DNA from 4 places in the Exiguobacterium sp. KKBO11 genome. Region 4 is predicted to be linked to each of the others. Evidence: riboswitches for the same ligand, from Rfam matches in the RefSeq annotation. Region 4 holds a riboswitch; each other region holds the start of a gene.

Region 1 (8,105 bases), 240 kb from region 4:
AAGTAGATGTCCGTGAAGTCAGCATTTTTCTTACGCTCTTCTGTCGGTGTCATGCCCGCCATGACGAAATCGACACGACCTGAGCTGAGGGCACCGAGTAGGCTTCCGAATTCCATGTCTTCGATTTTTAAGTCATACCCGAGATTTTTCGTGACTTCCTTGGCGATCGCAACGTCGAACCCGACGATGTCCTCTCCTTTTTTCGTATCGATGTATTCAAATGGGAAGTAATCCGCTGACGTTCCCATCGTCAATACTTTATCGCTTTTGCTTGATCCACCTGTTGATTCTTCCGACGCGCCACATGCTGCCATCGTGACTGCCAGAATGCCTGCCATTGCCGTTGCTAATAATTTTTTCATACGAATTTTCCCCTTCCAACGCTCAATTGTCAGAACTTTAACAATAGTATGACTTATGTGTATGTCCAATTCAATACCGAAAAGCCTGACCTGTTCTATTGCTTTTAGGATATACGAATATTTATTCACTGTAAAGCATAAATATATAAATTTTTTTGACTTTCTATTCATAAATCATGCATAAATGACTTTTTATACAATTTTGCAAACGCTTTCAATATTGAAATTTATTATTTTAATCTCATGAATGCACAAAAAAAGACCCCTTTATCAGGAGTCTTCTTTGCTTATGCGTAGATTTCAATCAATGATTCAAGTTTGTCGACGACTTCTTCTGCCGTGAACGATTCGATGTCGAACCGCTCGACCATTGAGAGGATGTTTCCATCTTGCATTAATGCAAATGATGGAGATGAAGGTGGATAACCTTCGAAGTATTCACGCGCACGGTCTGTCGCTTCGCGATCTTGACCAGCGAATACTGTGACGAAATGATCGGGCTTGATGCCCTCTTTCCGATTGACGTACGCTGCAGCAGGACGGGCGATCCCGCCAGCACATCCACATACTGAATTGACAAGGACAAGTGTTAGCCCTTCGCGTTTCATTGCTTCATCTACGCTCTCAGGCGTCGTTAATTCTTCAAATCCAGCAGCTTGCGCTTCTTTGCGGGCTGTTTGGACGACATCTTCAAAATACATTTGGAAATCCATCATATTGCCTCCTTTGATTCGTTCTCCTTCTTATTGTACGAGTTTCGATGAAATCTGTCCAAGTCTGTCGCTTAATTCAGTTTCTAAAAATGGTCGGGCATGCAACAAATCACGGAACGCGATGTAGCGGTCGATTTTTTCTTCCGTTGGTCGCTTGTTTTGTTTGTATGCTCGAATCAAGATGTTCTTCGGTGTGTGCTCGAGATCGATGAATTCGAGCAACTGCGCTTCGTATCCAACGAGCGTCAACAACTCGGCACGAATCGAGTCTGTCGCCAGTGACGCGAATTTTTCTTTGATCAGCCCATGCTGGAGCATGACATCGAGTGGCGAACAGTCCAGTTGACGGTTCAATTCCTTTTGACAGCACGGTACGCTCAGGATGACCGATGCATTCCAGTCAACAGCTCGCGCGAGTGCGACGTCAGTTGCGACATCACAAGCGTGAAGTGTCACCATCAGGTCGACTTCCGTCTCCCCTGTGTAATCATGAACGTCTCCGACACGGAATGTTAGATCGGTATAATCCAGATCACGCGCAATTTGTGTACATTCTTCGATGACTTCTTTCTTTAGATCAAGACCTGTCACTTCGAGGTCGAATCCTTTGACGACTTTTAGATAATGATAGAGAGCGAACGTCAAATACGACTTCCCGCAGCCAAAGTCCAAGATCCGGAGTTTTTTTCCTTTTGGTAAGGCAGCGATGCTATCCTCGACGAATTCAAGGAAACGATTGATTTGTTTAAACTTATCGTACTTCTGTTTTTTGACCTGACCCGCTTCCGTCATGACGCCTAAGCGAATCAGAAACGGAACCGGCACACCGTCTTCTAATAGATAGATTTTTTTCCGGTCATGCGACAAGAGAGCTTTCATCGGCTCCTTTTTGGATGTCTTGATCGCGACTTTCATCTTTTTCGAGAGCTGGAATTGCCATTCTTCTTCTTCAAAACGGAATAAGAATTGACGGAATTCCGTGAACCAGTCATCGAGTCGTCCGACGAAATCGTCAATTAAAATATTTTCATGCTTCATAACGCGTTCAAATTGAAACTCTACCTGCATCATCACCGTATCTCTTAATAGAATCGGTTTTACCTTGATTCGTCGGAGATCATTTGATTTTTGACGCGGATTACTTATCGTTGCATGGATCAGTATTCCTTGCGTGATTTGCGAGGCAAGACTCGCTTTTAATTCATGTAGTTCCACTAGTCGTCCCGTCCTTTTCTGATGTTCTTTCGAAACTGTAGCAAATTCGTACCTGTTCGACAAGTTTACAAGCTTCATCATTCGTACGTAATCAAAAGGAGGAATGCATCATGTTCAAAAAAATTCTCTCACAAATCGGAATCGGTGCCGCTACGGTCGATACACGCTTGACGGATGACCGCTGTGAACCAGGCGGTCAAATTCACGGTGTCGTCCATATCAAAGGTGGAAACGTCGATCAAGAAATCGATCGAATTTATCTTGAATTCAACACGCAGTACAAACAAGAAGTCAATGATAGCACGACGTTTACGACCTTTACGCTCGACCGATTTGCCTTAAATGAAGCGAAGTTCACGATTGAAGCGGGTGTCGAGCGGGAAATTCCCTTTACATTACGCGTCCCGCTGAATACACCACTCTCCGTCAGTCAATCGAAATCGTGGATCGAGACGGGACTCGACATCGCTCAAGCCGTCGATCCATCGGACCGTGACGCTGTCATCGTCGAAGCAAACCGCTACCAAGCAACAGTCTTAGATGCGATGGAGTCACTTGGCTTCCGATTGAAAAAAGCCGATACGGAAAAATTACCTGGACGATTCCGGAAAGATTTACCGATTGCTCAGGAGCTTGAGTATTCAGCTCGCAATACACACTACGCTCATAAACTGGATGAGATCGAAATCATCATGCTTCAAGACGGGTCTGGGATTGATTTAATCGTCCAAGTCGATCGTCGTGCGCACAGTCTCGGATCATTGTTCAGTGAAATGGCTGGTGCGGATGAGTCAATGATCAAACTTCGTCTGTCCAATAGTGAATTGCAAGATCAATCGTTCGTCGAACGTCAGCTGACAAGCATCGTGGAACGCTATAGCTAATCAATCGATCGAATTTACTTGAAAGTGATTCCTCTTCAGGGGAATCACTTTTTTATTGAATTTTATTTCAATTTGAAATCGTTTACAAATAAAACATTGTTTTAAAATAACCCCCTTGCTATACTGTCCGTATTGAAAAGAATTCCAGTCACGGTTTGACTAAAGGAGGACGTACATCATGAAAAAAATCGGACAGTTCACGTTAACAGCCGGACTCGCAGCAGTACTCGTCTCAAGTAGTTTACCTGTCATGGCAGAGGCAGGATCTTCAGCCGATCGGATCAGTCACAAAATCGACACGATGACACTCGAACAAAAAATCGGGCAGATGATCATGCCGGACTTCCGACAGTGGAATGGCAGCAATCATACGTCGCTTGCCCCAGAAGTCGCGAACATCATCGATCGCTATGATTTAGGCGGCGTCATCTTGTTTGCTGAGAACGTCAGCGAAACCGAACAGACGACGAAACTCGTTCATGATCTGCAAGAAGTCGTCAAACAAGATGCTAGCAACGATATTCCGCTCTTCGTCACGATCGACCAAGAAGGTGGAATCGTTACTCGGCTCGGAACAGGGACGAACTTACCTGGCAACATGGCGTTAGGTGCGACCCGCAGTAGCACATATGCCAATGATGCCGGTCATATCATCGGTTCCGAACTGCGTGCGCTCGGCATCAATGTCAACTTTGGTCCGGTTCTCGACGTCAACAGCAACCCTGGAAATCCTGTCATTGGTGTCCGCTCGTTCTCGAGTGATCCGGAGCTCGTCGGCACACTCGGTTCCGCTCTAATGAAGGGAATTCAGTCTGAAGGTGTCGCGGCGACCGCCAAACACTTCCCGGGTCACGGCGATACGGCGACCGATTCCCACTATGGATTACCGGTCGTTGACCGATCCCTGCAGGAGCTAGAACAAGTCGAGCTCGTACCGTTCAAGCGAGCTATTGCTGAAGACATCGATATGATCATGACAGGACACATCGGGATGCCGCAAATCGAACCTGAAGTCGTCACGTCGACAAATGGTACCTTCCCTTTACCTGCGACGTTATCGGATGATGTCATCACGGGCGTACTGCGCGAAAAACTTGGCTACGATGGCATCGTCATCACAGACGCGTTGAACATGCAGGCGATCGCCGACAACTTCACGGAATCAGAAGCCGTCTTAAAGACGTTTGACGCTGGAGTCGACATCGCGCTCATGCCGACGATCCTTCGTTCCGAGCAAGATGTCACAAAGCTCGATCAGATTTTCAAGGATGTGATCGCAGCAGTCAAAGATGGTCGCCTCTCAGAGGAACGGATCGATCAATCGGTTGAGCGGATTCTGACACTGAAAGCAGAACGCGGAATTTGGAACGGTACGACTGACACGACATCCCTAGCTGAAAAAATCGCGCAATCGAACCAAATCGTCGGTAGTCCCGAGCATAAAGCAAAAGAACGTGCGATGACGGAAGCCGCGGTCACACTCGTGAAAAATGATCAGCGGACCTTACCATTCAAACCGAAAAAGAACGCAAATGTTCTTGTGATCGCTCCTGCGGCGGATCAAACGGACAGCATGAAAAAAACGATCGCTTCCCTACCGAAGAATCGGAACTGGCACGTGACGACAGCGAATTACTCGGCTACTACGCTACCGCTCGACCAAAACCCGACATTACGGGCGCAACTCGATGCAGCAGATTACATCATCGTCGGTTCCAACGTCAACACGAGTGCTAAACTACTACCTACTGCACCAGAACAAGCGATTCCGGCTTCGATCTTCCGCTATGCGAAACAAACGGATACACCATCCGTCCTGCTCAGTCTCCGTAACCCATACGATGTCGCCGTTCAACCGGACGCACCGGCACACGTCCTCGTCTATGGCTTCAAAGGCGATCCAAACGGTCCAGACTCCGAAGCAGGCAATCTAAAATCAGCGGGACCGAACCTGCCTGCAGGTATCCGAGCGATCTTCGGAACGTTCAAACCGCAAGGCACTTTACCGGTTGATGTGCCGGTCTTTCAGAACGGTGTCTTTACCGATCAACTGCATCTCGAATTCGGTGACGGCTTTAAAAACTGGAAAAAATGATGACGTGATACACCAAAAGACCGAAGCTCCTTTACAGGATGCCTCGGTCTTTTAACGATTGATACGGATATTCGGCTTCTTCTTTCGAACGCTTGTAGACACGATGAAGTGAATAAGTCAACGAAACATAGAGGATGACGACTAGGATAGTCGCGATGGAACTCCCCATTGTAAAACCGAACTGAAGCAACACCTGAAAATTCTGAATCGTAGCATATGTGCCGTACACCACCATCAATATGGGAATGATGTACCCAACAAATCTCACTTTCACTTTTCCGAGCACCTGTTGCACGACATATGCCGCGAGAATCACAAGTGCGATCACGATGATTTCCATTCCAATCCCTACTTTCACCAGATGGTATTCCTAATTCTACCATCTACTGGTTTAAGAAGATACCGGGCGTGCTGGAATCTTTTCGTAGACCGACGTGAACGTCTCTTCCGTCCACCCCATGTGCCAGAAGAGTAACTCATAGTAACAACTTGTCACGAAATGACGTTTCATCCGCTCGCGTTCCGTCGGGCTCGCTTGTTCCGCCAGTGCATCAAGCCGTGCAATCTGTTCAAAGACGACCTTTTCAAACCATTCCGAGCTGTACGTGTCGATCCATTGCTGATAGATTTTTTCTTCCGGAGTACACGTCAGTAATTGCTGTCCGACTTCATAATACAACCAGTAACATGGCAAGATGGCAGCAATCGTCTCACCGAGCGTTCCTTCACTCGCATGATGCATGTGGGAGACATACGCATATGTTGTCGGTGCCGGTTCAAATGCTTCAAGATCTGCTTCCGTAATACCGAGCGGCTCAAAAAATGATTGATGTAAGCTCAACTCTGCCTCGTAAGTCGAAGTAGCATGCTCGGCAAGTGTCGCGATCGTCGCGAAGTCGTCTGCTTTTGACGCTGCCTTCGCTTGAATCTTCGCAAAGTGTTTTAAGTAATAGGCATCCTGCATGACGTAATGCCGAAATTTCGAGAGCGGTAACGTCCCCTCCCCGATTCCTTGTACGAATGGGTGCGTAAAACTACTATCCCAATACGCTTGTGCCGCTTGTTTGATTTCTTGTGTGAATGTCATGATCTCATCCTCCTCGTTTAGTATGAAACGAAAAAACACCACCCCGAAACACACGGGCATGGCGCAAGAAGAACAAGACTTGACGCCACTTCCCTCCGTAAGTACGAACTTAATCAGGTTCAAAGGGTCCGAACGTCTTCGTTCGTCTCAGTCGGTCTACCGACTCCCCTAGTGGTCATTATTCGATTCCCATCCACTATAGCATGCTGAAAATGGAAGTCAAGTTGTCCTCTTTTCGCTATACTATGGAGTGTCAGAAGACGGATGCCGTCTCCATCTACAGACCGATTCCGAACTTCTTTCGTTCTCGTACACTAACTTTAGTACCTGATACTATAATTCATTCTGTTACTTACAATTGGAGGATTTCATTATGCATACACCAACAAAAATCATGGCGTCAGCCGTTATCGCTTCTGCTCTATTACTCCCGACAGCCGCATCTGCCGAACAAGTCGTCGATAAGACGATCGTCACACTCGGGGAGTCGCTCGGCGCAAAGGATAAAGCATGGGTGCTTTCCCGTCTCAATGCACCGGAAGGCATCACACCGATCATCGCCACTTCTGCTGACGAAGAAAAATATCTCGGGAAAAACATTCCACAGTCGCAAAAAGGTGGCAACATGTATTCGTCGGCTAAGATCGAACTGACGGAAAAAGGTGATGGACTTTCCGTCTCGACGGAGAACATCACATGGGTGACAAAGGATATGTATCTCAACGCTCTCGTCACAGCGGGTGTCAAAGATGCCGATATCACGATCACTTCTCCCTACAAGGTGACCGGGACATCGGCACTGACAGGAATCATGAAAGCGTACGATCAAACTTCCGCTGAGACTGGAATTAAGTTAAGTGACGAACGCAAGGATTTAGCACAGCAAGAATTATCGGTCACATCAGACGTCGGAAAAACGGTCGGCACGGATAAAGTCGCTGACTTAATGAATGAGATCAAGGCTGAGATCGCCAATCAAAAACCGGAAACCAAAGTCGAGATCGAAAACCTGATCGTCCAAGTCATTCAAAACAACAATATCCAGTTGTCTGACGCACAAATGGACCGGTTGACGAATCTATTCAATCAAATGGAGCAAGCGAACATCAACTGGGGACAAATCGAGAGTGGTTTGAAAAATGCGGGGCAAGACATCCACGCGTTCGCAACATCAGAAGAAACGAAAGGTTTCTTCGCTAAATTATTCGATGGACTCAGTGACTTCTTCAGTTCAATCGCTGGCGTGTTCAAATAATTCAGACTTCCGTAACTGACAAAAAAATAGTAAACTAGAGATATCTGAAACGAAAGGTGGTGTGAAAAGATGGACTTTGCCGCGTGCAAACACTGGTTGATGGAACAATTGTATCTGTTGCGCGCGATTTTTCATGGAATGGCGTTCTAAGGCACCCGTCTGCCCTTTTTTAGAACTTCATGATTGAAAAATACAGCAAAGCGCATCTTTCACACATGATGGAGAGTGCTATTTGCGCTCTCCTTTTTTTGATGCGCGCGAAAGGATCAATTGATTATGATGATTTGCGACATTCAACACCTAACCAAACAATTCGGAGGCGAAACGATCTTAACGGATGTTTCCCTCTTCTTAAACGAACACGACCGTGTCGGTCTAATTGGACGAAACGGGAGTGGCAAGACGACATTACTCCGCTTGCTCGCTCGCCTTGAGCAACCGGACGGTGGTGTCATCTATCAAAAGAGCGGTTTGACGATCGGCTATTTGGAACA
Region 2 (8,105 bases), on a different contig from region 4:
GTCCGTTCCGCTGAAAAATGACGGGCTTCGAAAGCGATTGCCATCCGTTCTGCCCGCTGAATCGATCGCGAGAAGAGCGGTAAGCCGATTGATAGGAACGCATCACCAGGAAAGCGACTGTGCACGTTCCGAATCATTCGGACTCGCCGTAAGACGCGGACTTCTTCGACCAGTTGTGGCAGAAAGCGGATCCCGGCAAGGAACCCATACGCGAAGCGAGGGGACACCTTTGCCTGGTGAATCAAGCTCATCACGAACCGGGTCGCATCGGTCGTCGTGACGAAAGCGAAACTTAAGCAGACGAACGTCGCCATCCGTAAGGCAAGTAACCAGCCGTGCATGACACTTTCCGACGTGACATGAAACCAACCGAACGACCAGAGCGTGTTCGTACCTTTGCCAAACGCCGCCATCATCCAGAACGTCAATAAGAATAATAGACTGTAAGGTGCGAGCCGTTTCAAGAAATCGACGGGAGCCCATCCGGAGAGGAGTAGCAAGGCGATAGCAAAACTCAGGAACACCAACGTCTTGACCCAGTCATTCGTTGCAATTAAGGCAAACATGATCAAAAACAATCCGCTCCCCTTGATGACAGGATTGAGTTTAGCGAACGGTGACGCGTTCGTCTGCATGGCGCTTCACCTCCTGGAATTGGTACGAGAGTGGACGTTGTAGCTGACAGCGTTCGAGTAACGGAACGTCAGCGAATAACTCGCTCGGACGCCCGTCAAAAGCAATCCGCCCTTGCTCCATGACGAGGACACGATCCGCGTATCGGGCGACGAGTTCCATATCGTGTGTTGCCATGACGAGCGTCGTTCCGTTTTGTTGTTCCGTCAAAAACTGTTCCATGAGCCGCCGTGTCGTCAATCCATCCTGTCCGAACGTCGGTTCATCGAGCAACAATAAATCCTTCGTCTGCCCGAGCATCGTCGCGACGCTGAGTCGTCGTTGTTGCCCCGTACTAAGCGCAAGCGGTGATTGCTGTTTGACGGATGCGAGTTCCAGCCGTTCGAGCAACGCTGTGCGCTCGTCACTCGTCGCTGCCCGGTGACTCCAGTCGATTTCCGCTTCGACTGTCAGTTTGAGAAACTGCAGATCCGGTTGTTGAAAGACATAGCCGACGTGCTCATAAAAGCGTCGCCGGGAGTAACGCTGAGCCGGACGTTCCTGGAACCGATATGTTCCTTGATGCGAGAGCAACCGACCGAGTGTTGCAAGCAACGTACTTTTCCCGGAGCCGTTTGCCCCGAGCAGCATCACCCATTCTCCCGTCTTCAGGGAAAATGTCGCATCGGTCAGTGGATAAGGTGCTTTCGTCGATAATGCAGCGACGTGTAACAAGGCAGTGCCTGCTGTAGCGACTGAGGGAAGCACGTGAAGTCGCGCTGCTTGTGGTCCATCTATGGGTAACGTCTCTAACGTATACGGATACAGAGAGGGAACAGCGACCCCTTTTGCTTGAAGCTCCGTATACGCCTGCGGGAACAAATCCTGTGGATGCGCCGTTGCAGTCACCGATCCGTCCTCAAGTAAGACGATTTTGTCGATGTAAGGTAAACAGACATCGAGTTGGTGCTCGATCAAGACGATCGTTAAATCGTGTTCTTTCTGAATCCGAAAGATCAACGCCATCAGCTCGTGTTGTCCGATTGGATCAATCTGGGCTGTTGGTTCATCGAGTAATAAGATCGTCGGCTCGAGCGCTAAGACCGCGGCGAGCGCGAGGCGCTGTTTCATCCCCCCGGATAGACTCGCGATCGGTGTCGAGAAGGGGAGAGGGAGACCGACGAGTGCGAGTAAGCGTTCAATGCGTTCCTCCATCTCCGCACGTGGAATCGACCGGTTTTCTAAACTAAAAGCGATTTCGCGTCCGATCGTTTCCATGCAGAATTGTTCTTCTGGATTTTGAAATAAGACTTCGACCGAACCGGACCGGGTAACGGTACCAGTCTGTTCGACTTCAATCGTCTCCGGTGTCAGTCCGGCTAGGGCATGAAGCAGTGTCGTCTTGCCACTCCCACTGCGTCCAAGCAAAAGGGTCGTTCCTTGTTCGATCGTCAGCGATACATGATCGAGCACCGATTTCATCTGACCCGGATAGCGGATGCTGAGATCGTCGACAGTAATCATGCGACTTCCCGTTTCGCACGTCCTGCCGCAAACCCGTTCAAGACACCGGTCGCAACAAGGCGACGGACGAGAATCGCTGCAAGCAACCCGCCGAGTAATGCACCACTGATCAATTGTAAACCTGTTGTCGCAAGCAACGTCGTCGTCGTGTAGTAACCGAATCCGTTCGCGATCAGACTATAGACGATGCTACCAATCGCGGCTCCAACACCCGATAACATCAATGTCCAGGTGTCGTAACGGCGATAACGCGTCATCGCAAAGACGAGTTCCGCACCAAGTCCTTGGCAGACCCCGATGAGAAGAGCCGATAAACCAAAGTGACTACCCGTGAACAGCTCGACGGCTGCCGCGACGATTTCCGCGATGAGGGCGGCACCTGGTTTTTGAATGATTGCTGCGACGAGCGGGCTCGCGATGATCCAGATCCCAAACATCCAGTTGGCGCCGACTGGTCCGAAGATTGCAGACATCGGTAACCAGAGTGTTGACCAACCGAGATAGATGACCCCGCAAGCGACGGCGAGCATCATCATGACCATGATTTCTTTCATTTTCCAGTTTTGCATTAGGTACGTCCTCCTTAGAATGGGGGAGACGCCAAAAAAGACCGCCCTCCGTAAAAAAGAGAGCGGTCCTCAGAAAAACTGCGCGCAGCAGGAGTCATTGGATGTGATCGCTCCACTTTCCTACGCTAGTATGAACTAGATCAGGTTCGAAGGGTCCGAAGTGAATCGTCTCAGCCAAATGGGCTCCCCTAGTGGATATGGTAATAGATGATACGCTGTTCACTTTAGGCAATCTTCTGTCTATTGTCAAGACACAAAAAAACGATACGCCACGAAGGGCGTATCGTCAAACGACTTATTTGTTGTCTTCGTTCTCTTCTTTTGCTTCTTCTGAAGACTCTTCCGTAGCTTCCGCTTCGTTGTCTTCGCCAGCTTCCGCTTGCGCTTCAGCTTCTGCTTCTTCGATTTCCTCAAGCTCTTGTTCAAGCGTTGATTCGACGACAGCTGCGACTTGAATGTCGCCTTCTGTGACGATACGGAAATCTTTTTGTTCCGGAAGATCAGCTACAGAGATCGAATCGCCGATTTCGAGGTTCGTGACGTCGACTTCGACGTTCTCTGGTAATTTATCTGGTGTTGCTGCGACTGTTACTTTAAAGAGTGTCTGTGACAGGAATCCGCCGACTTTAGCGCCAGCTGCTTCACCGACGAGTACGACGTCTGCTTCGACTTCTGTCTCTTCATCCATTTTAACGGCGATGAATTCAACGTGATCGACAGTTGGTGTGAAGACATCCATATCACGACGGTTGATCAAGACGTTAATATTTTTACCGTCGAGTTTCAGTGAAATCAAGACGTTCTCACCGTTTTCTCGAACGATTTTAAGCAATTCTTTTTCTTCGAATGCGATTGGTGTACTTTCCACTTTGTAACCATACACGACACCAAGAGCTTTTCCTTCATGACGTAATTGTTTACGGAGTGAGCGTGGACGTACCTCGCGTTTTTCGGCTGTTAATTTAACTGACATGTTCATTTCCCCCTTGAATTTGGTATAGCCCTCAAAAGGTAATGAATGTAGGAGCAGGACAAGTCCTGAACAATATGAAACATGCTAAGACAATCGGTTCCAGACTCGCATTGAGCCTGACGCTTTCGTGACTTTGCATTTCTCTCCCAGGTCATTACGCTGATATTGAGAAACATGTGTGAGTAAGTCACCGGTTTGATGCGGTGCTAGTGAGTTTATACCCCTATGTTTTAAATCCTTAAACCTCTATTTTTTATTTTTTAAAGTCGAAAGACCTCCAAACCGCTTGAAATCAAGGGTTAAGAGGTCTTTCATTTTTTTCATTTTTTATGGTGATGCGTTGGTTTTCACGGACTAATACACGGATGAGACGTTCGATGTGCCGCATCGTCGTCTGTCCCATCGTTGAGATTTGGAGCCATTGATTATGGACGAGATAGTCGCTTTCATATTGAACATGATAGCCCTGGATCCGGAGAGCGTCTCCTAAAGCGGTTGCCGACGGATGGACGATCGTCAGAATTCCCGGCGCTTGTGCTTCTTGAGTCGCAAGCAGGTTAAAACCAGTCGCCCGAACGGCCTGTTCGAGATAAGTCATCTTGATGGCGGCTTGATCGAGATCAAGGGCATCGAGCGCTGCCTGACAAGCAAGCAACAAGTTCGATGAGCCGGAAAAGGCGACGCCTTCCGCATAGAGTCCGAGATCCAGATAACGTGGAATTCGTGGAGAAGGTAGGATGCTGTCTGTATGACCGATGAACGCAAGACCCGGTAAACCACCAATTGCTTTTCCGGAGACGGTCGTGACGAATTTGCAACCAGCGTATGAGAAACGTCCGGTTCCGACGGCGCTGATCGCATCGACGATGAGTGCGGTTCGTTGATCCAGCAGCGCTTTTACCGCATCGAGATCGTAGAGAACGCCCGTAGACGTCTCACAATGTGTCAACCAGATCCAGTCGTATTCCGTTTGATGCAGTTGACTCGCGAGTTGTTCCAAGTCGATTGGGTGACCGGACGGAAGCAGGTGGACATCAAAGGACTTCCCAGCTCGTGCCGCGTGATCGATCAAGCGTTGACCGAACTCACCACCGTTTAGGATCAATCCGTGTCCACTCAGTTGTTGTGCGACGATATCATTGGCAAGGGTGCCACTGCCGACAGCCATCGAGACATGTGGCAAATCCAGCAACTGACACATCCGACCACGTAAATCTTGATCGAGCTGGCGCATCGAAGCCGTCCGATGCGGGCGCGGTGCTTGTTGTGCCGCTTGGCGGACTGTTGGTGCAACCTCGACTGGACCGGCTAGAAAATGCAGAGGACGTAAGACGTCCGCGATGACGGATCGTTCATATGTTGCGCGCGACAACAACATCGGTACGAACTGGGCATCGCCACTACCGAGCGTTGCTGCGATTGGTGTGAAGCCGAACCGCGCATATAGTTTAGCTTCCCGCGTCGTACCACTGATATAGACATGATCAATCGTTTCCCGCTCCAAGTAGACCATCAAAAAGCGCATCAATTGCATGAACGTACGACTATTGCGGTATTCGGGACGAACGCTGAGTAAACGGATTTCCGCTGGGTTCGTCAGTGTCTCATCTAACGTCACGCCCTTTTCCTCAAGCGAAAAAGGACGATGCTTTCGAATGGCGATCATCGCGACGAGTCGATCGTCTTCCTTGCCGATCAGATAGGTATTTTGATCATGAAACCGGTCAATCCGTTTCCGTTCGGTGTTCGGTTGATGTTGCGGAATCTCTTCCGTGAAGGTGAGGTAGTTCAGTTCATGGATTGCTTCCGCGTCCGAAGCGGTGGCAATGGAAAAATCGATCATGAGACGTCCTCCTTATGTAATGACTGGCTTGTGAAGTGCATCATGAGCCCACAGGACAAGTAGACTTACGGCAACGGTACACAAGATATTGATGGGTCCCGCGTCAAAGTAGACAGGGAGTAACGGGAGTAGAACAACCGGAATCAGCCCCGCTTTGACGCTATCTTTCGTTACGAGATAAGACAGACCGAGTATGCCTAGTCCGGCAAGATATGCCCACGGCGTGATAGCGAAGACGATGCCGGAAAATACGGCATATCCTTTACCGCCACGTCGCGGATGAAACAATGGAAACAAGTGGCCGATAAGTACGGCAAGAGCGACGGGATAAAATGCGTCTGTTAGCTGTAGTGCAAGAATCGTCTTCGTGGCATCAAACAGGTACACGAATAAAAAAGCCGGGAGCCCACCGGCGCGATGGGCGTTGCGGGCACCGATGTTTCCGGAACCGACCTGTGCCAAATCGGTACGACTGACGTACTTCCAGAGCGTACCGCCAAGAATACTACCGATAAGGTAACCAAGCAGGAGATCAAGGATCACCGATGTTCCTCCTTTGTTTCAACGAGATGGACGAGTTCCTTGACGGTCAAGGCATCACTGTCTGGAGCCGTCAGGACGGCATCGACCATCTGGGCTTTTCGATCTTGTAATTCCGTCATCTTTTCTTCGATTGTCCCGCGTGTCAGCAGTTTGATGACCGTCACGTCGGACTGTTGTCCAAGCCGGTGGGCGCGATCGGCTGCCTGCTGTTCGACGGCCGGATTCCACCAGCTGTCAAAGAGGATGACGGTATCAGCAGTTGCGAGATTCAATCCCGTCCCACCCGCTTTCAGGGAAATCAAGAAGAGATCGACTTCACCGTCATTGAACCGGTCGCATAACGCCACCCGGTCTTCGAGTGGTGTCTCACCCGTCAACAGGAAGTGGGGGAGGTGACGTTGCGCGAGATCCGAGCGAATGCGCTCGAGCATTTGCGTATACTGCGAGAAAATCAAGATCCGCTTTCCGACTGCCCGTTTTTCGGCAATCAATGAGAGCAGACGCGTTCGTTTTGTTGCTTCCCCTGTGTATCCCTCGACGAATAACCCCGGATCGTTGCAAATTTGCCGCAAACGCGTTAACCCAGCCAGTAATTTCAGACGATCTTCGCGTTTCGTCTCGTCTAAGTGTTGCAGCGTCTCGAGTTGCAATTTGGCGAGATACGACGCATATAAGCGTTTTTGGTTTGGACCGAGCTCGACATAATGATGCTCGATCTGTTTCTTCGGTAAGTCCTGTAAGACATCTTGTTTCTCGCGCCGTAATAAGAACGGTTGGATGAACCGTTGCATGTCGTCAAACGACCATTTCTCAAACGTCATTAGATCCGGCAGTAGCTCCGGAAACAGGACATGGAAAATCGACCAGATATCACGTGGACGATTCTCAAGCGGTGTGCCCGTTAAGGCGAACCGCCGTTTTGCTTGCAGATGCCGCAGTTGACTGACTGTTTGTGACTGCGGATTCTTCAAGTGCTGGGCTTCATCAAAGAAGACGACGTCATATACGGGGTGACGACGGACGTCGGTCCGAAGCGTCGTATAGGAGACGATTGTTACCGTATCGTCAGGTAAGTGCTCCAGTTCGCGGAGTCGGCTGGCTTGAGAACCGGTGACGACATGAACCGGTCGACCGGGTAAAAAGCGCTTCAGTTCCGCCTCCCAGTTGCGGAGCAGTGATGCCGGTGCGACGATGAGCGCGCGACGGTCAGGAATCATCGCGACATAACCAATCGCTTGAATCGTTTTCCCGAGCCCCATCTCATCGGCTAAAATCCCGTGACATCCTAGCGCGTCTAAATTCTTCAGAAATTGAATGCCCGTTCGTTGATACGGATAGAGTCGTGACTCTAACGAATTCGGCAAGTCGAGCTGGAATCCTTGTCCGGATTTCAATTCAAGCCATTTCTCGAGCAAATCGGCGTGAAGATGGAGGACGGAAGCGCCAATCAGATGCTTCATGTTCCGGACGGCAGGTAAGACGATCCGTCCGTCGCGTAAGTCCCGTTCACTTGCTTCCATCTGGGCGAGAACCCGTTGTAACTGCTGGAAGGACCGTGTTTCTAGAGAAACGAACTGTCCGGATTTCAAGCGGTGATAGCGTTTTTGTAAGACGAGCGACTTCAGGACACGTTTCAGCTCGTCTTCCGGAATCCCGTCCATTGAAAAGTTGAACACGAGCCAGTCGAGGCGGTCCGTTACGTCGACTTCGATTCGCGGATGGAACGGACCTTTTGGTAACGTCGTCCGGATCGCTTGTGTTGCAAATAACTCCAGTTGACCGAGCGCAACCCTTTCGTCAAGCAGACTCCGCAGAAAGGCATACTGCGCGGCGTCACTCGTGATGATGTAGCGCATGTCTCGTGGTGTTGCTTGGAATTCACGTAAGAAGCGTAAGGCACTTTGCTCCGTTACCTGATCCCGTCCAGCGTAAATCGTCTCATCGAGCGGATTCAGCTGAATCCCTTGATAATCAAACGACACACGGACTTCGACTTCCTGAGCCGTTCGGTCGAGATGGAGTTTGACGATTGGTGTCCCGG
Region 3 (8,105 bases), on a different contig from region 4:
TCAGACGGTTTACAGTTTCTATTCTGCTTCTAAGCAATGTATCATCATTTGTGAGAAAGCAGATGAAATCAATGAAGTCATTACAAAAGAACTCGGTCGTGGTGTCACGATTCTCGATGCACGTGGAGGATACTCCAACCGAACGAAAAAAATGGTCTATGTCGTCGTTCAAAATAACGAAATCGTCCGTTTGCAAGAAATCGTCTCTTCTGTCGAGCCGAATGCATTCGTTACATTTTCGGAAATCCATACTGTTTTTGGCAATTACAAAGAACATTCGTATTCGTTTTAACACCAAGCGCAGCTTAGCTGTGCTTTTTTCATCTTCTTAAAACAGCTTCTCGTATTGCATCATCTTTCCTGCTTTTTTATTAGTATTATTCAGTTTTTCAGTCATTATCCCTATTCAAAAAATAGACAGGCTTCACTTTTTTTACGATAGTAGTTAAGCTTATGACATGTCTTTTATTTAAAGGAATGATTGCATGCACTCTCTTTGGCGTCAGCGTATTCTGCTGATTTTCTTGATCAGCTTATTCGCCTCTATCCCGATCATCTATGCTTTATCCGGTTATCGGACGATTGCAACGATGACCGAGCAAATGAAGGATCATGATATACCGTTAATCAATCAGGTAGATCAGTTGGTCGAACACAATCGAGATCGTGCCAATGCGGTTCGTGGTCTCTTATTGTATGAAGATAATCGTTATATCGAACAATATTACTTTTCAACGTCTAAAATCCATGATTTGCGCAATAGTCTGAACCAATCGTCGACTACTCCAGGGACGATTAAGGATCTCCTTCGCCGCAACAATGTCTGGGAGTCTGAAATTGAACGCGTGTTTGTCGTCTATGAACGTCAAAGTCCAACAGCCGCAAAACGTCTTGCTAGACAATCGACTCAGACGACTCAAACGATTCTCGAAGACTTATCCCGTGTGAAAGATGATTTGTATAAAACGCTTCAAGCCAAATTACAACAATCAGATACTTTAATCGCTACATATAAATGGATGTGTCTCGCTCTCTCCATCCTGTCCTTTTTATTGATTAGTGCCACGGTCTTTTTCTTCCACCACTTCGCTCCAAAAGGATCAGAACAATCGTCTTTAGAATAAACGAAAAGCGCAGCTAAAGCTGCGCTTTTCGTTTATTCTAAAGACTCATTCAGGCATTGCTTTTCCCTCTTGTACATGTTCCATCGCCATATGTACAAGCGATGACACATGATGGTCATCCAAGGAATAATAGACGACTTTACCGTCTTTTCGAAACTTGACGAGTCCTTGTTTCAACAAAGATCGAAGATGATGCGACGCTGTCGCGATCGAACAGTCGACAGAGGCCGAGACATCACAAACGCATAGTTCTTCTTCGATCGTCAGCGCATAAACGATTCGCAGTCGTGTCGCATCCGAAAGAATCTTAAATAGCTTTCCGATTTCAAGCGTCGGAATCGTATCAACGATATGTCCGATTTCAGACGCACGTTGTTCATCAATCGCAATCGTTTCACAACGGGGAATGTCCATGTCCGTCACCTCGTTTCTACTTATATTGCACCATGAGAAACGGGACATTGCAAGTTCAGCGCATTCGTCTGCGAATGAGCCAAAACACGAACCATCCTCCTACGTAATCTCCGATATCCCAGACAATTCGATTTTGATCGACAGCGCGTACGCCGATGTCAATGATTTTCGTGCTTTCTAATCGGTTCGTATAACGTTGACGAAGCCGAGTCGGAATCGGTAGACGAAGAAGTGCCCGGTAATAAATATCTAAATGAGTATGTCCCCAAATTTCCGTCGCAATCGAGCTCGTTTTAATATACAACGGACGTTTGTAGCGTCTTTCATACTTTTCTTTCAATAAAAGGGCCATCTCATAAGATATACGATTAGGATGTGGAAATAAGACTTTTCCTAGATGGTAGATCCCCTGATTATCGACTCGAATGATTTGTGGTTCTAACCGATATCGAATCCAATAGCCGCGAAAACGGATTGTCTGCCATTTCAATACAATCACCTCTGAACGGATTATACCCTGTTCTGAAGTGATTGATGCCATTCACGCACAGCATCTGTCATTTGCTGCGCAGCGAGTTGCCGATCTTCTTTAGCGAAAATTTCTGAGATGACGGCATACCCTTCCAACGGGATGGGCAGAGAGGAGACATTCGTTGCTGTGATTCCACCAATACCGATTAGAGGTAATCGTACAGCTTCCCGAATCGCCTGAAGCATCGTATGCGACATGGAATTAGCGTCCGCTTTGGATGACGTCGCAAATAGAGAGCCTACGCCTAAATAAGATGCTCCGTCTCGTTCTGCTTCAATCGCTTGTGCAACGGTTGCTACCGACACACCAATCACGGCATCTGGTAAAAGGCGACGTGCTGCGGTTAAAGGAATGTCTTCTTGTCCGATATGCAAACCAGCTCCGACGAGTAACGCGATATCAATCCGATCATTGATGATCAAAGGAATGTCGTGTCGATCCGTGAGTGCTTTCAACCGAACTGCCTGATCGAAGAATTCCTTTCCTTGCGCTGTTTTTTCCCGTAATTGCACGATCGTTGTACCACCTAAAATGGCTTCCTCAACGACCGTCTCGATCGCGACTCCAGGATGGTACCGACGATCCGTCACTGCATAGATGGAGTAATTAATTGACACGTTCTGTCACCTCCACCAGATCTTGCACCGTCATGAGGCTGATGGCATTGAACAACTCTCGTTTAAAATCACCAAGACCTTGCGCGGAGGCTGCTTGTTCTCCTGCTTTTCCCATGACGAATGTCCCGTGGACAGCCGCCTCAAATGCCGTATATCCTGCACCGAGGAAGCTCGCAATCAAGGAGGCCGTCATGCAGCCTGTACCCGTGATGTCTCCCAGACGTGGTGTTCCTACATGTAATTCCATTTCGCGCGTTCCATCTGTGATGTAGTCGTTCGGACCTGTCACGACGAGGACAGATTGGTGTTTGCGAGCGAATGCACGAATACTTTCTCGATCCATCATTGCATCTCCCGCAGCATCGACTCCCTTAGTTCGCCCATCTTCCCCAAGTAACGTCTTGATTTCAGAAGCATTTCCTTTAATGACCGTACACCCGAGATCAATGAGTTCTTTAGAAAAGGCAGTACGTAATGCCGTTGCCCCTGCTCCAACTGGATCAAGAACGATCGGGACATTCAAACGTCCCGCTTCACGTGCTGCGAGTCGTTGAGCTGCTTGCATGTCTGCATCGATCGTACCAATGTTTAAGACAAGAGCTTGCGCGAGTCTAATCATCTCTTCTACTTCACGAATGTCTTCCGCCATAACGGGTGATGCTCCAACAGCGAGTGTGACGTTCGCGCAGTCGTTGATCGTAACCGTGTTCGTCAGATGGTGAATGAGTGGTTTGTGTTCAAGAATGGTCGTAAACATGTGTATCCCTCCAAAGTGAGTGAAAATGATGTGTCGGTCCAATACCTTGTCCGAGAGCAAATCCATGACGAATTGCCTCCGTGACATAGCTCTTTGCCTGTCTTACGCTATCTGTTAAATCTTCTCCAAGCGCCATCCGCGCCGCAATCGCCGCAGATAAGGTACAACCAGTTCCATGAGTATGTTGATTGTCTAACCGTTCCGATGTGAAGCGGTGTTCCACTTCCCCATCAAACAACAAATCCGTCGCAGCTCCTGAGAGATGTCCACCTTTTAGTAATACTGCCCCTGTCTGTGTAGCCAATTGATGCATCGCCAATCGCATTTCATCTAGATTGGTCACTGATCGTCCTGTTAAACGCTCCGCTTCCGGTAAATTCGGTGTGACGAGTGTCGCAAGCGGTAGAAGTTCTGAAATCAATGCTTGTTCAGCTTCCGTCCGCAATAGGGCATGACCACCTTTAGCGACCATGACGGGATCTAATATGATCGGAACTGTCTGTTTGCGGAGATGTGTAGCAATGACACGAATCGTATGCGCATTCGAGACCATTCCAATTTTAATCGCATCGACACGAATGTCTGAAAAAATCGACGTTAACTGGGCATCTACGATTTCTGGGGATAACTCTTCCACCGCTTGAACACCCAACGTATTTTGCGCCGTGACGGCTGTCAGGACGCTCATTCCATAAACGCCTAAAGCCGAAAATGTTTTTAAATCTGCTTGAATCCCAGCCCCACCACCGGAGTCGGATCCCGCAATCGTCAGTACATGTTTCATGTTCTTTTCACCTTCCCATCGAGCAATGTAAGGGAGTCGTGACCGACAAAAAAAGCGTCGACCGCTGTAAAAAAGCAGTCGACGCTATACGAAAGCGTTATACACGCATTCCGGTATCCGTTCGGCTCAACTTTCCTACGCTGGTATTATCCAGTTCAGGTAATAGGGTCGAAAACAGATTGGTTTTCCTCTCAGCCGGATTCCTCCAGCTCCCCTAGTTGCTCAAGTATTCGTTTCGCCTTTACTGTAGCATAGAGAAGAAAAAAAAACGAGCCGAAGCCCGTTTTGATTACAGATATGCCAATGGATTGACTGCATTCAGAGGAGAAGAGGCACTGTATTGATAGCCTCCGACATGTAGTTCGAAATGTAAGTGTGGTCCTGTTGAATTCCCTGTACTACCAAGTGTCCCGACTTGTTGACCTTGAGAGACCGTTTGTCCTGCACGAACCGATAATGAACTCATATGTGCGTAGACAGTCGTGTACACTTGTCCATCGAGGAAGTGAGAAATCATGACATGATTGCCGTAAGGTCCACCACCTGATGCTGTAATGACCGTTCCAGCTGCTGCAGCGACGATTGGAGACCCGACCGAACCACTGAAATCAACACCGTTGTGGAACGTATAACCGTTCGCGCCGCTTGCTGGTCCGAATCCTTGCGACACTCCACCAGAAGATGGTCGAACGAATTTCCCTCCACTCGAAACAACGGGCGGGGCAACAGAATCAGTTGACTCCGAACTCTTACCTACTTGTTTTGCTGTTTGAGCATTCGCTTTAGCGGCTTTTTCGGCTGCCGCTTTCTCCGCTGCTGCTTTTTCAGCCGCTGCTTTAGCGGCTGCCTTCGCTGCCGCAATTGCACGTTCTTGCGCTTCGAGAGTCGCTTGAAGTTCTTTTGCGTCTAACAGTTCTGTCGTGAACTTGGTCTTCCCTTTTCGTAATTTCTTCAGCGTGGCACTACGTTCTTTCATTTGAAGCTTTAACGCTTTCTTTTGTTCAAGCAATACTTTCTTTTCTTGCATTTGCTCCGCTTTTTTCTCAACGAGCGCTTGTTTTGCTTCTGCTAATTTTTGTTGCGTTGCGATGTAATCCGAAATCATTTTATCGTCTTGCTCAGCGATTTTTTTCCCCGCCATGACACGGCTGAATAAATCACCTAAATCCTTCGATCCAAAAATGACTTCTTCCCATTTAATCGAGTTTCCATCGTTCTCTTGGAAAACACGCAAACGATCACCGAGTAGTTCTTCCTGTTTCTGTAACATTTCTTCGTAACGGACGATGTCTGCCTTTAACTCATCGATTCGAACGTTCAACTGTTCGATTTGTTTATTTTTTTCAGAGACTTGGAAAATCTTTTCGTTGATTGCTGCGTCAATTTGATTGATTTGACGTTGCTCTTTTGAGATTTTAGCTTCTTGTTTTTTGATCGCTTTTTCAAGTTTACGTTGTTCAGCGGCATTTTCAGCCTTTTTTTCTTTAATGGTCGCTGCTGCGATCGGTTGCGTTCCTGTTATAAGTAATGCTCCTAAAACAATGGTAGAAATTAGTTTTTTTAGCATATATCGTTTTCCTCACTTATATTTTTTTCATATTTTATTATAGTATTCAAGTTTCTCTCATATCTGAAATAGATTATAGCACCGTAATCGTTTCAAAAAAATTTCATTTACATTTCAAATGAAAACGGTTTTTTGTAATATATGATTTGTTTTTTGAAAATGACAAAAAAAAGAACCGTTGCATATGCAACGATTCTTTACGATTAAAACATCGACATTGGATTGACTGAGTTAGCTGGACCTGTTGCACTGTAGCTGTATCCACCAACGTGAATTTCGAAGTGTAAGTGTGGACCTGTTGAGTTTCCTGTGCTACCACGTGTACCGATTTGTTGACCTTGGCTGACACGTTGACCTGCACTAGCGTTCAATGAACTCATATGTGCATAGACTGTCGTATAGGTCTTCCCGTTCAATTGGTGAGCGATCATGATGTGATTTCCGTAAGGTCCGCCACCTGATGCTGTAATGACTGTACCAGTTGCAGCTGCCACGATTGGCGTGCCAACTGGACCACCGAAGTCAATCCCGTTATGGAACGTATAACCGTTCTCTCCGCCTGCAGAACCATACCCTTGTGTCACAGCACCAGCAGTTGGATGAATGAAGAGTCCGCCTGATGATGGTGACGGTTTAGGTGTCGCAGGAGCTGACGGCGCTGGAGCAGGTGCAGCTGGTGCTGGTGTAGATGGTTTTGGTGCAGATTGTTTCGTCGAACTAGAAGGTTTTGCTGACTGCGCTGCCTTCTCTTGTGCTGCTTGCTGAGCTGCTGCTTCTTTAGCGGCTTGCTCTTCTGCTGCTTTTTGTGCTGCTGCTTGCGCTGCTTCAGCCTCTGCTCTTGCTTTCGCTTCACGTGCAGCCTGAGCTTGACGTTCTTTTTCGATTCGAGCTTCACGTTCACGCGCTGCTTTTTCAGCTGCAATCGCTTTTTCTTGCGCAATCAAAATTTGTTGGACTTCTTTTGCATCCATCAATTGTGTTTCGAACTTTTCTTTTTTCTTACGTAGTTCTTTTAAGCGTTTGTTCCGCTCTTTTAATTGTGATTCAAGATCCGCTTGTTGACGTTTTAATTCTTGTTTCTCAACGACCAACTGCGCTTTCTTTTCTTTTACTTCTTGTTGCGCATCCGCTAATTGCTTTTGCGTATTTTGATAATCCGTGATCATTTTATCATCTTGTTTTGAAATGGATTTCCCTGCCATGACACGGCTTACGAGGTCACCAACGTTTTTAGCGCCAAAGATGACTTCCTCCCATTTAATCGAGTTTCCATCATTCTCTTGCATGACACGAAGACGATCACCAAGTAATTTTTCTTGGCGTTTTAGTTTCGCTTTATATTTCTCGATTTCTTTTCCAAGTTCAACGATTTCACGTTCTGTTGCTTTGATTTGACGATCTTTTGTTTCGACAGCAAAGATTTTTTCGTTCAAAGCTTCGTCTAGTCGATTGACTTCTTGTTGTGTTTTAGAGATTTTTTGACCTTCTTGATTAACAGAAGACTCTAAGTTTTTTTGCTTTTTAGCATTGTCTTGTTGCTGTTGTTCGTTTTTGGCTTTCTGTTCACTTAAATCGTCAGCTGCTGCAAAATGAGGTGCTGATGAAAGAACCAGTGCGGAAACGATGAGCGACGCGAACGTTTTTTTCATGTAGTATTCCCTCTTTTTCTGTAGTGTATGTTTTATGATTTATCGTAGAGTATTTGAGTTAAATTTAAATTCTGTAATAGTTTTTCTTTTTTATAAGAACGTTTTTGATTATAGCATTCATTCCTCTTCCATAATATTTCAGTGATATTTCATTTTAAATAAATCTTTCCTCTTCTATGTAATAGAAACATTTGGAAGGTAACTCATCGTTGCAACTTTGAAGTGTTTTTGGGAAACTGAAGCGAATAGAAGGAGGATATCATATGAAATTAGACCACACTGGAATTGCTGTTCGCGACATGCAGGAAGCCATTTCATTTTATACAAACGTACTTGGAGGAACTTTAACAAAAGAGTACTCGAATCCTGCGCCTGGTGTCGCTTCCAATATTGCGGTCATCGAGTTCGATGATGCGCACATCGAGTTGTTAACGCCAACAAGTCCGGATAGTCCGATCGCACGTTTTTTAAAACAACGCGGGAAAGGTGTCCATCACATTGCTTATCGTGTAGAGGATTTAGATCAAGCGATTGAAGAAGCAAAACAACAAGGATTAACATTTTTAGAAGATACGTATCGAACGACGCCGTTCGGGCGACGACTGATTTATATGAATCCCCGGCATTCACACGGCGTCATTACAGAACTCTGTGATTATCC
Region 4 (8,105 bases):
GATTCCCGCTGTATCACACGTCTCCTGATCCCGCGGTAATTGATCGAGCAGACAATGCAGACACGGCGTCTCCCCGGGACGGACGGTAAACGTGATCCCATAACTGCCGACGCATCCACCGTAAATCCACGGAATCGAACGCATCAACGCCATGTCGTTCATCAGCAAGCGAATATCGAAGTTGTCCGTTGCGTCGATGATCAGATCGATATCATCGAGAAGCCACGTCAGCGCTGCCCGGTCGACGTCTACTACATGCGCTTCGATCGTCACTGTCGAATTAATCGCTTCAAGCCGTGCTTTTGCGGCAATCGCTTTTGGTACGATGTGACGCGCATCGTCCTCGGTATAAAGCTGTTGGCGTTGTAGATTACTCCACTCGACATAGTCGCGGTCGACGATTCGGACGACGCCGACACCGGCGCGGACGAGTTGCTCTGCCGATGCCGTTCCGAGCGCTCCCATGCCGATGATCAGCACCTTCGCTGATGCCAAGCGTGCTTGTCCCGCTTCCCCGATCGGTTGAAATCGAGTTTGCCGTGAGTAACGGTTCATCGAATCAATCCACTCGTTGGACTACTCGCGACCGCATACTGTTTCTTCTCGATACGTCCCGCTTCGTATCCGAAGCGACCTGCTTCGACAGCTAGTCGCATTGCGTGCGCCATCTTGACCGGATCTTGAGCATGGGCAACGGCGGAGTTTAATAAGACACCATCCGCTCCCAGTTCCATCGCATAGGCGACGTCGGTCGGTGAACCGATCCCGGCGTCGACGATAACAGGAACCGTCGTCTGCTCGATGATGAATCGTAGATGAAGTGGATTGAGAATGCCTTGCCCGGAACCGATCGGTGACGCTGCCGGCATGATGGCGTGACAACCGAGTTCCTCGAGTCGCCGTGCAAGGACGACATCGTCCGACGTATACGGTAAGACGATGAAACCTTCTTTGAGTAATTCTTCAGAAGCCCGTAACGTCTCGATCGGATCAGGTAGTAACGTCTTGTCGCAACCGATCACTTCAACCTTGACCATGTCACACATACCGGATGCCCGCGCAAGCTTCGCAAGCCGAACAGCTTCCTCCGCCGTCTTCGCACCGGCCGTGTTCGGCAGTAAATCGTACTTCGCTAAATCAAGCGACTCCAAGAAATTCGCTTGTTGTTTGTCGAAGATATCGAGCCGACGGACGGCGAATGTCAAAATTTGTGAAGCAGACGCATCGATTGCTTTCTGCTGTACCGTAGCATCCGTATATTTCCCTGTTCCGAGTAACAAGCGTGATTCAAATGTCTTTTCTCCAATTTTCAGCATATTTATCCTCCTCCTACGAAATGAACGATTTCAAATGTGTCATTGTCCCGAACGACCGTCTGACCATATGCCACGCGATCGATTATTTGTCGATTCTGTTCAACGATGACGAGCTTTTCCCCTAAGCCAAGTTGCGTGAGCATGTCCTCAATTGTTTTAATCTGTTCGATCGTGTGGTCATTGCCGTTAATCGTAATGTTCATCGGACTTCCTCCTTCTGAATCAACCGTAATGTATTTACCAAGACTTCCGCTGTCGCCGGTGCGAGTAATATGCCATGCCGATGATGCCCCGTCGCTAGGAAGATCCGACGGGATGAATCGGCGACTCCGATATATGGCAAGCCGGACGCCGTTTGTGGTCGTACACCGGACCAGACTTCTTCGATGACCGCGTCACGAATCGGTGGATACAGTCGTTCTGCTGCTTGAAGCAATGACGTGACCCCTGCGACACTGACACCGACCGTCTCGTCGTGCGGCAGTTCGGTCGCACCGATCAAAATCCGACCGTCTGCTTTTGGCACAAGGTAGACAGCGTCGTCAAACAGGATCGAGCGTAACGGCTGACCCGCGAGACGGACGGCGAGACATTCCCCTTTGACCCCATATGTCGCGATCGAAATGCCGGCTGTATCGAGCAAAGCTTGCGAACCCCGTCCGGCAGCGACCGTCACTGTTTGTCCGGTCCAGATTCCCGCATTCGATTCGATCCTAATGAAGTCATCGTTCTCTTCGATGCGTGTGACTTCCACCTGTTCTTCAATCGATATGCCACGTGCGTGTAAGGCATACATCAATGCAGTCGTCAGTCGTCGTGGATCGATTTGACCGACCGCCGGAAACAAATTCTCGCGTCCTTTACGTTTCAACAAAAACGGTTGTTCCCGGTACCCACAATCGATACCAGTCTCTCGCTCGAGTCGACGTGCAAGCAACGGATACAGACGACGACTTCGTGCGGCAAGTGCATGTAATTCCGCTCTCAGCTCGATGTCCGTCGCAAGCATCCCGGCAGCCGCGCGACTCGTTCCTTGTCCACCTGCTCCGCGTTCTAAGACGACGACGGATTCATTCTGAAAGGCGAGACCGTAAGCAAGCGTCAAACCGATGACTCCACCGCCGATGATGATGTGATTCGTCATACCCGTACCCCCTGATAATGCTTGACGGCGGCGAGCGGATCCGAATGACCGAGAATACCCGATAAGACGGCGATTCCGGTTACACCGGTCGCTACGATTTCAGGCATGCGTTCTGGTGTAATCCCGCCAATTGCAATGACTGGTTTCGTCGTGAAGGTGACGACTTGCTTCAAGGCGTCAATCCCTCGTGGTGGCACGTCCGGCTTCGACGCTGTCGGATAAATATGACCGTACAGCAGGCGGTCGGCTCCTTCCGCTTCTGCTGCCAGTGCCTCTGCTAGCGAATGGACTGATTTCCCGATGACGAGATTCGGAAAATGACGTCGCACATCGCGGACACGTAAGGACCGGCGCGTCAGCTGCACACCGATGCCGGCGACATGGGCGACGTCGACCCGATCATGAACCGTTAACTGATCAGGCGAATAACCATGCGCAAGGAGCGCTTCAATTAGATCAAGTAATTCTGCCGCCGATAAGTTCGGTTCTCGTAGATGCAGCTGATCCGTATAAGGTTGAAGCGATTGAAAGGTCTTTATTTCGTCAAGCGGATTAATGGATCCCGTCGAAATCAGATGTAAACGCATCATGTTCTTCCTTTCCATACGAAAAAGGACCACTCCCGATGTTGAAGGGAGTGGTCCGAAAATGCGCTGAAGCGCTAAGGATATCTAAGGTTTCGAGCCACTTCCCTCCGCTAGTACGAACTAGATCAGGTTCAAAGGGTCCGGATACTTCCGTCTCAGTCTGCTGGGAGACTCCCCTAGTGTCTTTTCGTGTTTAATTGGCTTGCCCCATTAGTCTAGCATGAGTCGCTTTGCTTCGCTAGTCCTAGTTGAGCGCTTCCACTTGCTGAATCAGTTCCGATTTCGTTGGTCGCTGTTGCTCTTGGCTGTCGGCATACGTCTGCTTCAGCTTCAGGATGCGCATTACTTTGGCATCGAGCATCTCCGGCGTCAGCGTTTTTTCTTTGACGGCTTGCATCACTTCAGCATGGACCTTTGTGTAAGCACCTGCCTCTGAAAACATCGCCATATCAGCTCCATTGACGAGCGACTGACGTGCCGCTTCTGCGAGACCATATTGTTTCGTGATCGCCCCCATGACGAGATCATCTGTGATGATGACACCGTTGAATCCGAGTTGTTGACGCAAGAGGTCAGTCAAGATCGGCTTTGAGAGCGAGGACGGATTCGTATCGTCATACGCGGGATAGAGAATATGGGCGACCATCACCATCTCGGCGCCCTCTTGAATCGCTTCTTTAAACGGTAACAGTTCCGTCCGCTTCAATTCTTCCTTTGATGCCGTCACTTTCGGTAGCCCGACATGGGAATCGACACTCGTATTGCCGTGACCGGGAAAATGTTTGACGACCGGAATCGTTCCCGTCTCCTGCATCCCGTGCATCAGGGCCGTACCAAGCGTCGCGACGGTCTTCGGATCAGCACTTAACGCACGGTCGCCGATGATCGGATTGTTCGGATTACTGTTGACGTCAAGGACCGGCGCGAAGTCCATTTTGAAGCCATAAAAACGTGACAAATGTCCGAGCGTACGTCCGACGTCTTCCATTTTCACTTCATCTGCTCCTTGCGCTATCCGTTGACTCGTCGGTAACCGTAATCGTTGATCCGGTACCCGGCTGACGCGTCCGCCTTCTTCATCAATCCCGACGAAGGCATACGGTTTTTGGTTCGTCTCTTGAATCGCACGCGTGAACGTCAAGAGTTGCTCTTCTGACGTGATGTTTCCACCGAGCAATAAGACCCCGCCAATCGCATGCGTCTGTAATAATTTTCGGTCAGCTGCTGAAAGTTCCGTGCCGGCGACTCCGATATAGAGCAGTTGATCGATCTTCTCGGACGTCGACATCGCTTTAAGTTGCTGCTTTAATCGTGCTTGTTGTCGTTCCTCTTTCGTTGGTTCAGGTTTCGGTTTCTTTTCTTCTGTCGGTTGCTTCGTTTCCGGTTGTGATGGTTTCGTTGGTTCCGTCGTCTCCTGCGCACACCCTGCAAGCAACAGACAACCGATCAGTACGGTTTTCTTCACAAAGGATCCTCGCTTCGCACACCATTGATCGAATAATAAACGGAAATCTCAGCGTTCAGGGATTGCGAGACCGAACAATATTTATCCTTTGATAACGAGATGGCGCGACGGACCTTATCTTCCGGGAGATCACCTTCGAGCCGGTAATGAATCGAGATCGACGTAAAACGCCGCGGATGGTCCTCTGCCCGTTCTCCTTCGATATCCATTTCGAAATGGGTGATCGTCAAGCGCATCTTCTCTAAAATCGAGACGATATCAATTCCTGTACAGCCGGCAACGGCATGTAGCAAGAGTTCAGTCGGTCGTGGCGCTTGGTTTTCACCCCCGTTTTCGGGTGCTGCATCCATCGCCAGGTGATGCCCTGATTCCGTCTGTCCACTAAACCCCATCTGTTTGTTCCATGTCACTGTCGCTTGCATCGTTTCCACTCCTTTATAAGTAGTCTTCTTCTGTAGTATACGCAAAAAACAGTACTCCTGGAAATTCACACGCTATTTCGAATAATGGTTCTTTTCCCGAAATCTCGCTTTGCGATACCCGACGAAATCGTTTCATGCTATCCTGTTACTCATAGTTTCGCGCGCAAGCGCTAGAATTGAGGAATTATCCATGTCACCTACTACTCGTTTAAGTCGACGCGATTGGCTCTTGATCGCCACGTTGTCGCTCCTGACGTTCGTTCTCGGAACAAGCGAATTCGTCATCGTCGGGATCCTCGCTGAAATCTCCTCAGCCCTTGATATCACGATCGCAACAGCTGGTACGCTCGTTTCAGCCTTTGCCATCTCCTTTGCAATCGGTACACCGATCGTCATGTCGCTGACCGGTCACCTGGAACGGTGTCGTCTGATCCTACGTCTCTTACTCGCCTGGGTCTTATTGAATCTTGCCAGTAGTTTTGCCCCAAGTTATGAAGTATTGCTTGCCACCCGTATTCTGACAGCGATCCTGACCGGCGTCTTGATTTCACTCGCGATGGTCGTCGCCAGTGACGGTGTACCTGTCTCAAAACGTGGTGTCGCCGTCTCGTTCATTTTCGGTGGTTTTACACTTGCGAACGTCCTTGGTGTCCCGATTGGAACGTTCATCGGTCAACACGCTGGATTCGAAGCCACGTTTTGGCTGACAACAGTCATGGGATTGATCGCGTTTCTCGCCGTATGGAAGATCGTTCCGGTCCAACAATCGACGGGTTCCGGTTCAATCAAGGAGCAGCTTGGACTGCTCGCCAACCCACGGATCCTGATCGCTTTCTTTATTCCATCGTTCGGATTCGGGGCAACCTACGTCGTCTACACGTACCTTGTACCGATTCTGCAAACGGAACTCGGGATTGCGAAGACGTGGATCAGTCCGATCTTGCTCGCTTACGGCGTCGTCTCGATCTTTAGTAACATCCTTGCCGGTAAAATCGCCAGTAAAAATCCGATGGGACGCTTACGGTTTGTCTTCGTCGTACAAGCAATCGTCCTTGCTGCGTTATACTTCACGACAGCATCCCTTCCGCTTGGTCTGTTCAACATCGCCTTGATGTCGTTGATGTCGATTTTACTAACGACTTCGACACAAATCTACTTGATTGACCTCGCTGAAAAGTTCAACCCGGAAGCAAAAGGACTCGCCGCTTCATTGATGCCGGTTGCGAGTAACGTCGGGATTGCTTTTGGTTCGGCACTCGGTGGCATCGTCTATGCGAACGGTCCGATGATGAACACGGCACTCGTCGGTGGACTAGTCGCGCTTGTTGCTGCTTTATTAACTGCAATCAGTCATCGCCTCGATCAACGGTCATGAAACCGTTACCTTACCCTTTTTTGTAACAGGTCGATGACGGTTCGATGACGTTATGATGATAGTCCCCATCTCGCTGATGATTTTTCAGTATGATGGGGACTATGTTGTAGTAGAGGAGTGTCTGAAAGTGAAAGCATTACACATCATCGGTCTCGGTCTATTGACGGTCATCCGACTCTGGCTCGGAATCCAGTGGTTCATCGCTGGAATCGGTAAGTACATCAATGGCTTCGATGCAAAACCGTTTCTCGAAGGAGCGCTCGCGAAGTCAACGGGCGAAGAAGCACTCGTCAGTTCCTGGTATGCGACGTGGATCGAACAACTCGCCTTACCGAACGTCGGGCTGATCAACGCCTTGATTCCGTTCGCGGAACTCGTCGTCGGGATCCTGTTGATTCTTAGTCTGTTGACAGTTCCTGCACTCGTTGTCGGAAGCATCATGAATCTCAATTACTTACTCGCTGGGACGATTGCCTTGAACCCAGTGTTCTTAGCAGCGTCAATTGCCTTACTGGCTGCAGGACGCTTTGCGTATCAAATTGGCATCGATCACTGGATCATCCGCTGGTATCGTTCGTCACAGCAACCGCATCCCCTGGACCGGATTCCGGTCTAACGAAAAAACTCTCCCGCACGTGGGAGAGTTATTTTTTTTGTTGCTCAAGAATTGTCTGTTGTGTCGGGGTCCCACCGACTGAGACCGTCCGCTCGAGGAACAGATAGGGTTTGCCATCGACTTCAAAGCGACGGTCACCGAGATAACGGGCCGAGTGCCCATCCGTTGCGAGCTTTTGTTCGATGGCTGCAACATGTTCGTCGAGTGAATAAAACCGATCGTCGAACGTCATTGTGATGTTTTTCTTACGGTACCCGAGTAAGAAATTGTAGTAGAACCAATACATGGCACCTGCAAAGACGACAAAAATCAAGAATTGCATGTCAGTTCCCCCTTTGTATAGTCTTTATACGTTGGAAGAAAACGGGAGGTTTCAAATTAAGAGTGGAAATTAGTTAATTTTATTAATTTGTTATGATGCTATTTAAGAGTAGTTCATTTTTTGATCCTTTTTTATGAATGTCAGCTTCATAAACAATCTCAGATGTCAGTGGATTGATCACTAATGATTTGACTTCATCTTTTTTCGTTCGGTAAGCGAAGTAAATATAATCACGATCTACCGTAACGCTTCTATTTGAGAACGCTTCATCCGTCGCAATCGAATCAAGCTGAATCGAGTGCGAAGAGGACTGGTGTGATTCGAAATCGTAGATTTGCCATTCAAATCTTTTCTTATCTGATACTTGTGCAGATGATTCATCAAGACCTAAGAAATATTTTCCACCGTTTATAGCGTATGAGGAGTACACTTCCTCGAATTCTTTTAATATTTTCGTTTGTTTACCATCCTTCACGACGGTTTCAGATAAAAAATCCTCAGAACCTTCTACTTCTTTTACTTGGTCAACAATCATTTTCCCATCATAAAACGATCGAATCGCATCATCTTTTCCTAAAGCGTCAGGTAATTTAATTTTTGTCATCGATTTCTTTGTTAAGTCGATTTGATAGATATGTTCTCTTTCAATTTCTTTGTTAAGAGTAGACGAATCAATCAATAACATATCTTCTGTTCGTTGAAACGGAGAAAAACGTAACTTTTCATTCATTTGTGTTTCAGGGAATTTAATTGTCATGCTTGACAATTTGTTATTCAAAGCATTCCAATACTGTAGCTCCAGCTCGTCATTATTCAACTTATTTATACCATATGTAACCGAATCTTGTGAAAATACAT

The links. A riboswitch is a leader RNA that binds a small molecule or an ion and turns the genes downstream of it on or off. The one in region 4 is predicted to bind thiamine pyrophosphate.
Region 1: linked by a shared signal. The riboswitch ahead of tenA (thiaminase II) and the one ahead of AYO36_RS08345 (thiamine phosphate synthase) in region 4 are both predicted to bind thiamine pyrophosphate.
Region 2: linked by a shared signal. The riboswitch ahead of AYO36_RS06670 (ECF transporter S component) and the one ahead of AYO36_RS08345 (thiamine phosphate synthase) in region 4 are both predicted to bind thiamine pyrophosphate.
Region 3: linked by a shared signal. The riboswitch ahead of thiD (bifunctional hydroxymethylpyrimidine kinase/phosphomethylpyrimidine kinase) and the one ahead of AYO36_RS08345 (thiamine phosphate synthase) in region 4 are both predicted to bind thiamine pyrophosphate.

What each region holds. Positions count from the first base shown of each region.
Region 1 covers NZ_LUCU01000022.1:488,399-496,503, forward strand. The annotation lists gene AYO36_RS09535 (transporter substrate-binding domain-containing protein) at 1-362, opposite strand, end outside; gene AYO36_RS09540 (BrxA/BrxB family bacilliredoxin) at 650-1,075, opposite strand; gene AYO36_RS09545 (class I SAM-dependent methyltransferase) at 1,106-2,290, opposite strand; gene AYO36_RS09550 (sporulation protein) at 2,401-3,174, shown strand; gene AYO36_RS09555 (glycoside hydrolase family 3 protein) at 3,353-5,269, shown strand; gene AYO36_RS09560 (hypothetical protein) at 5,301-5,609, opposite strand; gene tenA (thiaminase II) at 5,661-6,356, opposite strand; TPP riboswitch at 6,430-6,536, opposite strand; gene AYO36_RS09570 (DUF1002 domain-containing protein) at 6,730-7,611, shown strand; gene abc-f (ribosomal protection-like ABC-F family protein) at 7,888-8,105, shown strand, end outside.
Region 2 covers NZ_LUCU01000011.1:1,267,799-1,275,903, forward strand. The annotation lists gene AYO36_RS06660 (energy-coupling factor transporter transmembrane component T family protein) at 1-635, opposite strand, end outside; gene AYO36_RS06665 (ABC transporter ATP-binding protein) at 607-2,136, opposite strand; gene AYO36_RS06670 (ECF transporter S component) at 2,133-2,705, opposite strand; TPP riboswitch at 2,806-2,905, opposite strand; gene AYO36_RS06675 (50S ribosomal protein L25/general stress protein Ctc) at 3,001-3,678, opposite strand; gene AYO36_RS06680 (GNAT family N-acetyltransferase) at 3,971-5,521, opposite strand; gene AYO36_RS06685 (glycerol-3-phosphate acyltransferase) at 5,534-6,064, opposite strand; gene AYO36_RS06690 (DEAD/DEAH box helicase) at 6,061-8,105, opposite strand, start outside.
Region 3 covers NZ_LUCU01000055.1:116,249-124,353, forward strand. The annotation lists gene AYO36_RS14655 (YitT family protein) at 1-292, shown strand, start outside; gene AYO36_RS14660 (CHASE3 domain-containing protein) at 486-1,124, shown strand; gene AYO36_RS14665 (ArsR/SmtB family transcription factor) at 1,170-1,538, opposite strand; gene AYO36_RS14670 (hypothetical protein) at 1,594-1,878, opposite strand; gene thiE (thiamine phosphate synthase) at 2,049-2,687, opposite strand; gene thiM (hydroxyethylthiazole kinase) at 2,677-3,444, opposite strand; gene thiD (bifunctional hydroxymethylpyrimidine kinase/phosphomethylpyrimidine kinase) at 3,425-4,228, opposite strand; TPP riboswitch at 4,344-4,454, opposite strand; gene AYO36_RS14690 (murein hydrolase activator EnvC family protein) at 4,518-5,795, opposite strand; gene AYO36_RS14695 (murein hydrolase activator EnvC family protein) at 5,999-7,444, opposite strand; gene mce (methylmalonyl-CoA epimerase) at 7,708-8,105, shown strand, end outside.
Region 4 covers NZ_LUCU01000022.1:246,210-254,314, forward strand. The annotation lists gene AYO36_RS08325 (ThiF family adenylyltransferase) at 1-555, opposite strand, end outside; gene AYO36_RS08330 (thiazole synthase) at 552-1,316, opposite strand; gene thiS (sulfur carrier protein ThiS) at 1,319-1,519, opposite strand; gene AYO36_RS08340 (FAD-dependent oxidoreductase) at 1,516-2,460, opposite strand; gene AYO36_RS08345 (thiamine phosphate synthase) at 2,457-3,050, opposite strand; TPP riboswitch at 3,133-3,235, opposite strand; gene nagZ (beta-N-acetylhexosaminidase) at 3,292-4,512, opposite strand; gene AYO36_RS08355 (OsmC family protein) at 4,509-4,934, opposite strand; gene AYO36_RS08360 (MFS transporter) at 5,125-6,309, shown strand; gene AYO36_RS08365 (DoxX family membrane protein) at 6,437-6,925, shown strand; gene AYO36_RS08370 (hypothetical protein) at 6,954-7,247, opposite strand; gene AYO36_RS08375 (hypothetical protein) at 7,330-8,105, opposite strand, start outside.